DNA from 3 places in the Pantoea sp. GW821-FHT03E06 genome. Region 1 is predicted to be linked to each of the others. Evidence: predicted binding sites of a transcription regulator. Region 1 holds the regulator's gene; each other region holds the start of a gene.

The links. Region 1 encodes Fur, which represses iron uptake genes when iron is present. Its sites were predicted from a motif close to ATAATAATGAGAACNACTATCAA; they were not measured.
Region 2: AC07WB_RS02390 (isochorismate synthase) is a predicted target of Fur. The motif match lies at 2,470-2,492, and genes of this name have one in related genera.
Region 3: fhuA (ferrichrome porin FhuA) is a predicted target of Fur. The motif match lies at 2,676-2,698, and genes of this name have one in related genera.

Annotation. Positions count from the first base shown of each region.
Region 1 covers NZ_JBWKUG010000001.1:1,217,326-1,221,589, forward strand. Annotated here, with positions in the region: gene glnS (glutamine--tRNA ligase) at 1-1,337, shown strand, start outside; gene AC07WB_RS05595 (hypothetical protein) at 1,573-1,968, shown strand; gene fur (ferric iron uptake transcriptional regulator) at 2,029-2,478, opposite strand; gene fldA (flavodoxin FldA) at 2,833-3,363, opposite strand; gene ybfE (LexA regulated protein) at 3,500-3,775, opposite strand; gene ybfF (esterase) at 3,941-4,264, opposite strand, start outside.
Region 2 covers NZ_JBWKUG010000001.1:522,064-526,327, forward strand. Annotated here, with positions in the region: gene AC07WB_RS02385 ((2,3-dihydroxybenzoyl)adenylate synthase) at 1-1,250, opposite strand, end outside; gene AC07WB_RS02390 (isochorismate synthase) at 1,261-2,442, opposite strand; gene fepB (Fe2+-enterobactin ABC transporter substrate-binding protein) at 2,619-3,584, shown strand; gene entS (enterobactin transporter EntS) at 3,579-4,264, opposite strand, start outside.
Region 3 covers NZ_JBWKUG010000001.1:806,508-810,771, reverse strand. Annotated here, with positions in the region: gene fhuC (Fe3+-hydroxamate ABC transporter ATP-binding protein FhuC) at 1-335, opposite strand, end outside; gene fhuA (ferrichrome porin FhuA) at 424-2,640, opposite strand; gene mrcB (bifunctional glycosyl transferase/transpeptidase) at 2,855-4,264, opposite strand, start outside.

The DNA of each region.
Region 1 (4,264 bases):
CCGTTGAGCTGATCAATAAAGGTCTGGCCTATGTCGATGAATTATCGGCAGATGAGATCCGTGAATACCGCGGTTCGCTGACTGCACCAGGCAAAAACAGCCCTTATCGCGATCGCAGCGTGGAAGAGAACTTAGCGCTGTTCCAGAAGATGCGCGACGGTGGTTTTGAAGAGGGTAAAGCCTGCCTGCGTGCCAAAATTGATATGGCCTCTAGCTTCATTGTGATGCGCGATCCTGTGCTGTATCGCATTAAGTTTGCCGATCACCATCAGACAGGCAGCAAGTGGTGCATCTATCCAATGTACGACTTCACGCACTGCATTTCGGACGCCATTGAAGGCATTACGCATTCACTCTGCACACTTGAATTCCAGGATAACCGACGCCTGTACGATTGGGTGCTGGATAACATCACCATTCCTGTGCATCCGCGTCAGTACGAGTTCTCCCGTCTGAATCTGGAATACGCGGTGATGTCGAAGCGTAAACTGACGCAGTTGGTGAGCGAGAAGGTTGTGGAAGGTTGGGACGATCCGCGCATGTTGACCGTTTCTGGTCTGCGTCGTCGTGGCTACAGCGCCGCATCAATCCGCGAATTCTGCCGTCGTATTGGTGTGACTAAGCAGGATAATATCGTCGAGATGGCATCACTGGAGTCGTGCATTCGTGACGATCTCAATGAAAACGCGCCGCGTGCGATGGCAGTTATGGATCCACTGAAAGTGGTAATTGAGAACCTGCCAGCTGGGCATGAAGAGATCATCAGCATGCCAAATCATCCGAACAAACCGGAGATGGGCACGCGTGAAGTACCGTTCAGCCGCGAAGTGTGGATTGATCGCGCAGACTTCCGTGAAGAAGCCAACAAGCAATACAAACGTTTGGTGCTGGGCAAAGAAGTACGTCTGCGTAACGCTTACGTGATTCGTGCTGAACGCGTGGCGAAGGATGATAAAGGTAATATCACCTGCATCTACTGCACATGTGATGTGGACACGTTAAGCAAAGATCCTGCTGATGGCCGTAAAGTGAAAGGCGTTATTCACTGGGTGTCTGCGATTCACGCGCTACCGGCGGAATTCCGCCTGTACGATCGTCTGTTCAGTGTGCCAAATCCGGGAGCGGCAGAGGATTTCCTCACCACCATTAACCCGAACTCGCTGGAGACTAAACAGGGCTTCGTTGAGCCAGGCTTGCGTGCTGCTGAGCCAATGGCGCCATATCAGTTTGAGCGCGAAGGCTATTTCTGTGCTGACAGCGTCTATTCGCAGCCGTCCCAATTGGTGTTTAACCGCACCGTAGGTTTGCGTGACACCTGGGCAAAAATCGGCGAATAATCTTTTTTGCTGATAGTACGATAAGATCATGAAAGGGCGAGCAATCGCCCTTTTTTATTGTCTGCATTTGGCAATGGGTAATCAATTATTCTGCATGCCAGTTAATAAGTTTCTTTTGTCGTTTACGACTATTCTGACTTTAGAAAAATTAATCCATTTGGCCGTGTGAAAAACTTTTTTTCAGGTAGGCTATGCGCTCTAAGACGTTGCTTCGCGGGTTACCAAAGGAAAAAAAATGACAAGTCTCGCTCTGGAAGCCAAGCACAGTGTGGTTGTTTTACATCAACTTATCGAACGTATTTTCAATCAGGTCGAAGGCAGTGATGACAGCATCGACCTGTTTTTGTCGCACTTTCATCCCCAATTTAAAATGGTGACACCGCAAGGTAAACAGTTGGATCTTAATGAGATGGAAGCGCTGTTTCGCCAGTTAAATGGTCAACGCGAAGGTATGCGGATTGCGACCAGCGAGCACGCCATTATCTCGCAGCAAAGTGAGGAAGTGACGATTCAGTATCGTGAATTACAAATGATGAATGGCATCAATCAGAGCCGTATTTCACTGGCGGTTCTTGATTGCAGCACCAGCATTCCACGCTGGCGTTACCTGCAAGAAACCCTCATTGCCTGAATTCAGGTATAAAAAAACCGGCTAAAGCGCCGGTTTTTTTATACTGCATAGCACACTTAATTACTTATCGTGGAGCGTCTCGTCTTCGCGGCAGTCTCCCAGAGCACAGTGACCGTACAAGTACAGACTGTGGTTGCTGAGTTTGATACCGTGGCGAGTGGCAATTTCACGCTGGCGCGTTTCGATTGATTCATCGCTGAATTCGATGACCTTGCCACAATCCAGGCAGATCAGGTGATCGTGATGGTGCTGCTGGGTCAGTTCGAACACGGATTTACCGCCTTCGAAGTTATGACGGGTTACGATGCCCGCGTCGTCAAACTGGTTAAGAACGCGATATACCGTGGCCAGACCAATCTCTTCGCCCATATCAATCAGGCGTTTATACAAATCTTCCGCACTGACGTGATGGGACTCGGGTCCGGGTCCCTGAAGCACTTCCAGAATTTTCAGTCTGGGGAGCGTGACTTTCAGGCCAGCCTTCTTCAATGCGGAGTTGTTGTCAGTCATGCGGATATTGTCCTGTTACTTTGCTAGTCACTTGCGGCGCAGGGGCCTTGAATGTTTAGGTCAACGCGCATTCTCATTTGCGTCTCATTATAGAACTCAAGCAGTGAAATGAAAACCAAGGCAACGTCCTTAATCAATAAAGAGGGTAAGGATAATGTCACTAACGTCTTCAAGACCGGTAAGTTTTGGATTCCATTTCACTCAGCCTCATTCTACAGCCAGAGGAATAAGCGGATGACCATTGCGGGTATTCTACAGATTTGCGGGGAAAAGTTAAAAAACCGTAGCTATTATTTTTATAGGAAATTCCGTTACCCGATGTGAGATAGCGCCCACATCGGGCAGAGAAGGGGATTAGGCTTCAATAATCTCTTTCAGCTGCAGCTCATCGAAGATCTGTTTCACCCATTTCTCAACGCGTTCATTGGTCAGTTCGGGTTGACGATCTTCGTCAATCGCCAGACCGAGGAAGTGTTTATCATCGGCCAAACCTTTAGATGCTTCAAAATGGTAGCCTTCGGTAGGCCAGTGGCCGACGATAACCGCACCATTTGGCTCGATGATGTCGCGAATGGTACCCATCGCGTCGCAGAAGTATTCGGCGTAATCTTCCTGATCGCCACAACCAAACAGTGCTACCAGCTTGCCATTGAAATCAATCTCTTCCAGCGTGGGGAAGAAATCATCCCAGTCACACTGCGCTTCGCCATAATACCATGTCGGGATGCCCAGCAGCAGGATGTCGAATGCATCGAGATCTTCTTTGGTGCTCTTAGCAATGTCATGCACTTCGGCGACATCTTTACCCAGTTGTTTCTGGATCATTTTTGCAATGTTTTCAGTGTTGCCGGTATCGCTGCCGAAGAAAATGCCTACGATTGCCATGGGTTAGGTAACCTCTTAAATCCTGATTGTGAAAGTAAGTCAGTTGACTGCACAGTTATGCGAATAATAGCAGACCGGTAAAAAGTGCGGAACTTGTAAAGCCGTGACTTTTGTTCCAGCGTGCGGTCTGGGCACGCTAAGACAGTTTGAGCTGTGCCAGCAGCATTTGTTCAATCAATTCGCTGCGACTGATGTTTTGCTGATCGGCCAGCGTACTGAGCGCGTCAACCGCCTCGCTGGACATTTTCAGCTCAACACGACGCAACCCACGCACTTTATCGCGCTTGAGCTGATTACGTTTATTGATGCGTAGCTGTTCGTCACGCGTCAACGGGCTAGTTTTAGGGCGACCAGGACGCCGCTCGTCTGCGAAGAGATCAAGCGTGGTGCGGTCTGTCTGTTCTTTTGCCATGGTTTGTAAAACTGAGTGGGCGCGAACGGCGGAAAGGCGCTGCGCGATTAAAACATTATCGGCCCGACCACGGTAAAAATATCCGTGGCAAATTTTTAGCGCGACATCATACTCCAGCGCCTTCCCTGACGCCAACCCTAAAGCACGCGCGGCAAGCTTTTGCTTTTACAGATTAAAAAACCGCCGAACCGCGCGCAAAACCGCATCAGGTTTCTCGGCATGCACCCAATGTCCGGCCCCGCTGATAACGTGCGCATGTGCCTGAGGGAATTGACGCAGCAGCGCATCGCGATGCTGATTATCCAGATAAGGCGAGTCACCGCCGCGAATAAACAGCGCCGGATGCGGCCAGGCAGGCACCTCTTCCCAACCGGAAATGGTGGTGTAATTATCCCACAGCACCGGCACGTTAAAGCGCCATTCACCTTCGACGAACGACTTGAGGATGAACTGAATCACGCCGTCCTCATTAATGTGCTGACGCATCAC
Region 2 (4,264 bases), 700 kb from region 1:
AGATCGCCAGAGCAGTAAAACCCATGGGCGTCGAAGCTGGCGGCGTTATGCTCTGGGCTCTTGTAGTAGCCGCGAAAGGTGTAAGGACCGCGCGTCATCAGGCGACCAATGGTGCCAGTTGGCAGCGCATTGCCGTGCTCATCTGCAACCCACACTTCGTCGTCCTCAGAGATTGGGCGGCCTTGCGTGGTGAGAATGGTGTTCTCATCGTCGCCAAAGCGGGTGTAGTTCACCAAACCTTCGGCCATACCGAACACCTGCTGCAGCTGACAGCCCATTTCGTTCTGAATGCGTGCGGCCAGGGTTTCACCCAATTTGGCGCCGCCCACCTGAATGCGCTTCAGCGAGGCCAGCTGCTTGTTGCTGCCCCATTCCTGAATCGCCTGTAGCCACAAACTCACCGCCGGTGGCACCAAACCAGTATCCGTAACCTGATGCTTTTCAATCAGCGGGAAACACAGCGTCGCGCTGGGATCGGCGGCCAATATCACCTGTCCACCCGCGTAAAATACGCCGAGTGAACCGGGTGAACTCATGGCGAAGTTATGCGGGGCGGGCAGGGCGATGAGATAGCGCGTATCGGCGGTTACCTCACAGATCTCATCACTGGCGCGAATGCTGTAGTAGTAATCGTTGTGGGTGCGCGGAATCAGCTTTGGCGTGCCGGTGCTGCCGCCTGAGAGTTGGAAAAATGCCACTTCATCGGCGGCAGTTGGCGTGGCGACGAAATTACCCGCCGCTTCCGCCATCAGCGCTTCCAGCGTGTTTTCCGGCTGATTGTCATTGCGTAAAATCACCTGCTGCAGCGAAGGCTGCGCGTCGCACAGTGCGCTGATAAAGGTGTCGTCAGCAAACAGCGCATGGGTGCGATCGGCAATCAGCAGCTTGGGCTCAATCTGCGCCGCATAGGCGCTGAGTTCGGTACGCTGATGGCTGAATAGGGCGAAAACTGACGCCACGCCGAGCTTAAACAGTGCGAATACCGTGACATAAAAATCAGCCACGTTGCCGAGCTGCACCAGCGCGGTATCGCCACTCTGCAGGCCGCGACGCTGCAGCGCAGCGGCCAGATTGCTGCTTAGCACATCCATTTCGCGATAGCTGATGTGACGATCGCCATCAATCACCGCAATGGCATCGTTGTGCTGATGACGCGCCAAAATATCGGTCATCGGTACATCCAGCCAGTAGCCTTTTTCGCGGTAGCGCGCGGCCAGATCGTCCGGCCAGCGAGTATAGGGAATGCTCATGCTCTTTCCTTTATTGCAGTCCAAAGGCGCGCAACATGGTATCCAGCTTCACGCCGGTTTCGCGCCATTCTGATTCAGGTTGGGAGTCGGCGACGATGCCCGCGCCGGCAAACAGCCGCACACGCGTGCCGTGCACGGTGCCGCAGCGGATAGTCACTACCCATTCGCCATTGCCTTCGCTATCGCACCAGCCGACGATGCCGCCAAACAGCTGGCGATCAAAGGGTTCCAGCTGCTGGATGAGCTTCTGCGCGCGCTGATGCGGGAAGCCGCTCAGCGCCGGCGTTGGATGCAGCAGGCAGGCCAGCGACAGGGCATTTTCCTGCTCATTCTGGACTTCGCCGTCAATTTGCGTCGCCAGATGCCACAGCGTAGCGGTGGTGATCAGCGAAGGCGTGCTCGGTACTGACAGCAAACGGCTGCGCGGCTGCAGCGTATCGCGCATCGCGTCGGTCACCAGTTTGTGTTCATGGCGATCTTTGCTGGAATTCATCAGCGTGTTACCTGCCGCGCGATCCTGCTGCGCATCGCCATGATTGCGCCGTGCAGATCCGGCGAGCGGACAAGAACTGAAATCGCGACCTTGTTTACGCAGCATCAGTTCCGGGCTGGCACCGATCAGCGCACCGCCTTGCGGCAGCGGCAGATGGAAATGGTAGCTATTCGGATTCTGCGCAATCACGCGCTGCATCAACGTTGCCGTATCCACCGGCTGCTCCGTGACGATATCCATCAGGCGCGACAGCACCACTTTATCCAGCTCGCCGCGCTGCGTGGCTGCTACCGCATCTGCCACCATATTGAGGAAGACATCGTGGTCTGGTACCGGCGTGCGACGGCGCACCTCTGGCAGATCGCTGATGCCTTGCGGCAGTGCGTTTTGCAGGTCGTCTCGATTGAAGGTCTGATGGGCTTCGGGAATAAACAACGCCGCAGGCTGGCTGACATCGAATGGGATCGCCCCGACCAGAATCGGATTGGCGATGCCCTGTTTTTTCGCGGCAGCAAAGTGCTGACGCAGCTGTTGTTGGAAATCACCCTGCAGCGACGCGGCATCATGTACCGGCGCGCTAATGGTGGTATAGCATCCTTGCGTTGCCAAACTGCGCCACGGCGAGGTAAAGAGAAAACCACGGCAAAGCGCGGAATAATCCTTCAGCCAGGCATTTTCAAACGTGGTCGTTTCCACCATAATTTTCACCTATAAATGATAAGATTATTAAGAATGATTATCATTTTTATTATGGGCCTGTAACCTACGTCGATTGGGCAAAAGTGTCAATCCATTCGCGGGATTTCAGCGACCTTTTGACGTAATCAGGCGCTGACGCTGAACAGGGCAATATGCTAAAAAGTGGGCTAAAACTTATGAATAAATGCGGTTTTTGGGCTATTGCAGCCCTATTGAGTGTTTTCCAGATTTTCACCAGCGTCGCGCATGCCGAACAAGGTTGGCCGCGCACCCTTCAAGGGGCTAACGGATCGCTCACCTTAAACAAAGCGCCACAGCGTATTGTTTCCACCAGCGTCACGCTGACCGGTTCGCTGCTGGCGATTGATGCGCCGGTCATCGCCTCGGGTGCGACTGCACCCAATAGCCGTCTGGCCGACGAGCAGGGTTTCTTCCGCCAATGGAGCGAGGTCGCCAAACAGCACCAACTCAAACGTCTGTACATTGGTGAACCGAGTGCCGAAGCGGTAGCAGCCGAAGCGCCGGACCTGATCATCGTCAGCGCCACCGGCAATGACTCCGCCATCAAACTCGTCGATCAGTTCTCTGCCATCGCACCGACGTTAGTGGTCAACTACGACGACAAAAGCTGGCAGGATGTGGTCACACTATTAGGCCAGGCCACCGGCCAGGAGGCTCAGGCGGCACAGCGTGTTAACGCCTTCAACGATCGCGAAGCCGCGCTGAAGAAAGCCATCACGCTGCCGCCGCAGCCGGTTTCCGCCATGGTGTGGAACGGCGGTGGGCGCGCGGTCAACCTGTGGACCGCCGCCTCGGCGCAGGGCAAGCTGCTGGAACAACTCGGTTTCACCCTGGCGGTGCCGTCGGCCAGCGTGGAGCAGAGCCACAGCATGGGACAGCGTAAAGACATCATTCAGCTGTCAGGCGAAAATCTCGCCAGCGGCCTGACGGGTAAAACCTTCCTGCTGTTTGCCGCCGACGATAAAACCACGCAGTCGGTGCTGAGCAATCCGTTCCTGGCGCAGAATGCTGCGGTGCAAAACAAGCAGGTGTACGAATTGGGTGTCGATTCGTTCCGTCTCGATTACTACAGCGCCAGCAATCTGCTCGCGCGTCTGGAAAAACTGTTCGTTAAATCATGATGCCTGTTCCGCCAGCTCTGGCGCTGGCGGGTGGTAACGACGTAAACGCCCCATCACTAACCACATCACCATGCCCAGCAGCGCCGCGGCGAAGCCAAACACCGCAGCGGCCTGCGGTGGCAGCAGCCAGGAACCCATCGCGCCAATCACTGCCGCACCTATCGCGTCGCCGGTGACGTTCTGTGCCGTCCACAACCCATTGATGCGACCAAGCAAATGATCGGGCGTGAGCGCTTGAATCATCGCGTATTGCACCAAGCTATTGATGGCGCTGAAGTAACCGAAGGCGATCAGGCAAGCTAACGCCAGCGGCAGGTTCGGCATCAGGCTAAACAAACCAAGGGCGATAAACGCCGCAATCGCGCTGCCGAGTATTAACTGCCCTGGACGCGCGGCGTGTTTCAGTTTGCCGCTGGTCAACGCGCCCACCGCGGCACCGAGCGGCACCGCGGCGTAAAGCAAACCCAGCTGGTCAGCACTCACTGACCAATGAGGCGCGAGTGCGGGATAGAGCACGCGTACCGCGCTGGCTAAGGTTACCAGCGCACCAATCAACGCCACCATGCCGACAATCGGGCTGGCAAAAAGAAACTGCACGCCAGCGGCCAGGGATTTCAGCGGATGTTCACGCGGCTGCGGCGGAGGCGGCAAGTGCGGTAATTTTAACAGCGTCAACACCG
Region 3 (4,264 bases), 410 kb from region 1:
CACGGATAGCGACCAATCGCCACCAGTTCACGCACCGTCATCCCCTCTGCCGCTGGCAGCTGCTGCGGCAGATACGCGACCTGGCGCGCAAAATCTTTACTGCCCCAGTTTTCCACCGCATCTTCATTCAGCAGTACACGCCCTTCACTCGCCGCATGGTGACGGCCGAGCATTTTCAGCAGCGTAGATTTGCCGGAGCCGTTGTGACCGATCAGCGCCGTGACTTTGCCGGGCGCAAAGGTGAGAGACAGCGGATGAAGGAGCGTGCGGCCAGGCACCCGAAAACTAACGTTATCGAGCCTGAAAGTGGTTTCTGCGTGATGCGGATGCTGCATGATAATCCCTGGTTAATGGGCATTGTAAGGTCGCCATTAATGGCGACCAGAAACTCAGGTGCGCATAAATGCGCACCCTACAAACGCGTTAGAAGCGGAAAGTCGCGGTTCCGACAATCTGCCGCTCAGCGCCCCAATAGCAGGCGTATTCGCGGTAGCAACTGGCAACGTATTCACGATCGAACAGGTTATTCACGTTCACGCCAATCGAAGAGCCCGGCAGGCCGAAACGGGCAAGATCGTATTTCAGCGCGGCATCAACGGTGGTGTAACCGGCTACGTCAAAGTTTTGGTTAACGTTAGCCGCGTCATTGGGGCTGTAGATACCTTTACTTTCACCGACATAACGCACGCCTGCGCCCACCGTTACGCCTGAAAGCGCCGTTTCATGGAAGGTGTAATCGGTCCACAGCGATGCCATATGCTTCGGCACCTGATTTGGCGTTTTGCCCTTCAGGTTGGTGTCTTCGGTATACTCCGCATCGGTGTAGGTATAAGACGCCGTCATGTTGATGTTGGCATTCAGAGCCGCTTTAGCTTCCAGCTCAACGCCGCGTGAGCGAATTTCACCACTCTGAATACTGGCAAACGGGTGGTTAACCGTATCCGGATCGGCCGTCAGATTCTTGGTCTTCGTCAGTTGATAAACCGCAGCCGTGAGGACAACAGGACGATCTTTTGGTACGTATTTCACGCCCGCTTCATACTGTTTAGCGCGGGAAGGATCAAATGCCTGGCCATCCCAGGTTGAACCCGAGTTCGGAATGAAGGCTTCGCTATAGCTGAAGTATGGCGCGATCCCATTATCGAACACGTAGTTCAGGCCACCGCGCCAGGTGAAGGCCTGATCGTTCTGGCGATCAACCTTATCCGTCACGCGATCGTAAACCGAGTTCATGGCGTAATCGTAGCGTCCGCCCAGGGTTAACACCCAACGGTTCCATTCCATCTGATCCTGCGCGTACAAGCCGGTTTGGCGCTGCTTGTTAAGATGCTGATACGGATCATCAAACGGCGTTACGCTATCGTCGCCATATTGTGGATTGACTGCACTCAGCGGTGATGCGGTACCAAACTGCGCATCAATGTCGTTGCGGGTTCGCTGGAAATCAACACCCAGCAGCAGTGTATGATCAACCTGGCCCGTCGCAAATTTGGCTTGCGCCTGGTTATCCACCGCAAACTGATTCAGCTTTTCATTGGAAACGGCAGAGCCGCGAATGATCTCTAAAGTGGCCGGATTAAAGTTGCTGCCATAAATACTGCGATAATCGGTACGCAGATCGGCATAGCGCAGATTCTGCCGCACCGTCCAGGTATCGTTGAAGCTGTGCTCAAAGTTGTAGCCCACCATCTTGGTGTTACGCGAGATCTTGTTGCTGTCTTCGCCTTCATCAAAGTTGGTCGGCAATTTGTATTCGCTGCCATCAGGACGTTTAATGCCTACAACGGTTCCCTGACGCGGCAGCCAACCGTAATAGCCGGTTTCCGGTTCGTTCTGGAAATAGGTCAGCAGATCGAAACGGGTATTTTCATCTGGACGCCAGCTGAATGATGGCGCAATGGTATAGCGCTTCTCTTTGTTCATATCTTGCTGGGCGTCAGCGCTATGCGCCAGACCGGTGAGGCGATAACTGTACACGCCGTCATCATCAATCGAGCCGCCGAAGTCGAAACCGGTGGAGAAGAGGTTGTCAGTGCCCATTTGGAACTGCACTTCACGCAGCGTCTCCTGCGTTGGACGTTTGCTCACCAGCGATACAACGCCGCCTGGATTGCTCTTGCCATACAGCACCGAAACCGGACCGCGCAGCAGTTCGGCGCGTTCCAGGAAATAGGGATCGATCGCAAACTCTGAGTAGTTATCACCCTGCAGTTTCAGGCCATCAAGATATTGGTTGGTATTCGTTTCGCTGAAACCACGAATCGACAGGGCATCAATGACATTGGAACTGCCGCGGTTGCCGGTCAACACGCCAGGCGTATAGTTGAAAGCCCCTTTCACGCTGGTGACGTTTTTCATCGCCATCTCTTCCTGCGTGACCACAGAGATCGACTGCGGGGTCTTCTCAATCGGAGTATCGGTTTTAGTACCGGTAGCGCTACGCTTGGCGGCGATGGTAGGTGACGGTCCCCACGCGCTCTCCTGCGCAACGGCACTGCCGCCATCCGCGCTGACAACGACAGTATCTTCTGCCAGCGCCTGCGCGCTGAGCGTGCCCAGAGTCAATGAAATAAGCCAGGCCAGCGGTCGACGGGGTGAACTCGGGCGTAAAAAACAAGGATTAGTGCTTCGCGTATTCATAAGTGAGATCTCTCGAAAAAAGTCGATGCAGGCGAATACAAACGAGAATGATTATTATGACGCACGGATAATAGGCGAAATACGCCAATATTCGCAACTTGTAATGGCTTATTGCGCGGGGTTAGCGACCAGATCGCGCATATCCATGATCGCGATTAACAAAGTTGCAGGCATGAAAAAAGGGCGCCGTAGCGCCCTCTGTTTTCTCAGCATGCTATTTGCTGCCGAACATATCCTTAATCCAGCCAGCCACGCCGTCTGAATCTTTCTGCTCGTTTTGCGGCTGCTGTTGCTGCTGCTGTTGTTCTTGCTGCTGCAACTGCTGCTGCTGTTGCTGCACCTGCTCTTGCTGCTGCTGACACAGCGCATTCGGATCCAGCGACCACACCGGCAGAGAACGCCATGTGCTGCTGCCGCTACCACAGATAAAGTTACCGGCAGAATCGACGTTCATCTGCGTGATATCTTCCGGTGGCGTCAGCACCAGCGGCATCGGCGCCTGATTATCGAGATAGCGGCGATAGAGTTGCATCGCCCCGCTCGCACCGTACAGCTTCGATGTCTGGTTGTTGTCGCGGCCTACCCAGGTAATCGCCACCTCTTTGCCATCAACACCGGCGAACCAGCTGTCGATCAGGTCATTGGTGGTACCGGTTTTGCCGGCCAGATGGGCATTCGGGTAACGCGCACCCAGCGCACGCGCGGTACCATGATCTGCCACCTGCTGCATGGTGTAGAGCGTGAGATAAGCGGCCTGCGCCGGCTCCACGCGCTGCGCCTGCGGGTAGCTCTGATACAGCACGGTACCATCTTCAGCAATCACCGAGCGCACAGCCGAAAGCTCCGCGCGGTTCCCTCCACTGGCAATCGACTGGAACGCCTGCGCCACTTCAATCGGCGTCAGGTTCAATGCCCCCAGCAGCATGGACGGCACCGGATGCAGCTGATCTTTCGGCACGCCCAGCTTGGTCCAGGTATCCACGACCGCATCCAGACCCAACGTCATACCAAGGTTAACCGTCGGTACGTTCATCGAGTTGGTTAATGCATCCACCAGCATCACTTTGCCGCTGAAGCGACGATCGTCATTCATCGGTTTCCAGATGGTGCCGTTCGGCTGTTTCAGCGCAATCGGCTCATCAGCGATCCAACTGTTAAGGCGATAGCTGTTCGGCTGGCTCAGTGCGGTTAAATAGGTAGCCGGTTTCGCCAGCGAACCAATTGAACGACGCGCCTGCAGCGCACGGTTATAACCGGCAAACTGCGGATCGGCACCGCCTACCATGGCGCGCACTTCACCGCTAAAGCGGTCAACCACCACCATCGCGGTTTCCAGATCCTTCAGGCCACGCTGTTTTTTCAGCGTTGGAATCCCTTCCACCACCGCTTTCTCGGCGGCATCCTGTGAAATCGCATCCAGCGTGGTGAAAATTTTCACGCCAGAGAGATCTTTCATTTTGTCGCCGAGCTTAGCCTGCAGCTCATTCCGCACCATCTGCATAAATGCCGGCTGCGGCGTGATGACACCGCCTTTCGGCTGCACGCCAAGCGGACGCGCCGACAGCATGTCGTAAAGCTCCTGATCGATGACGTTCTGCTGCTGCAGCAGACGCAACACCAGATT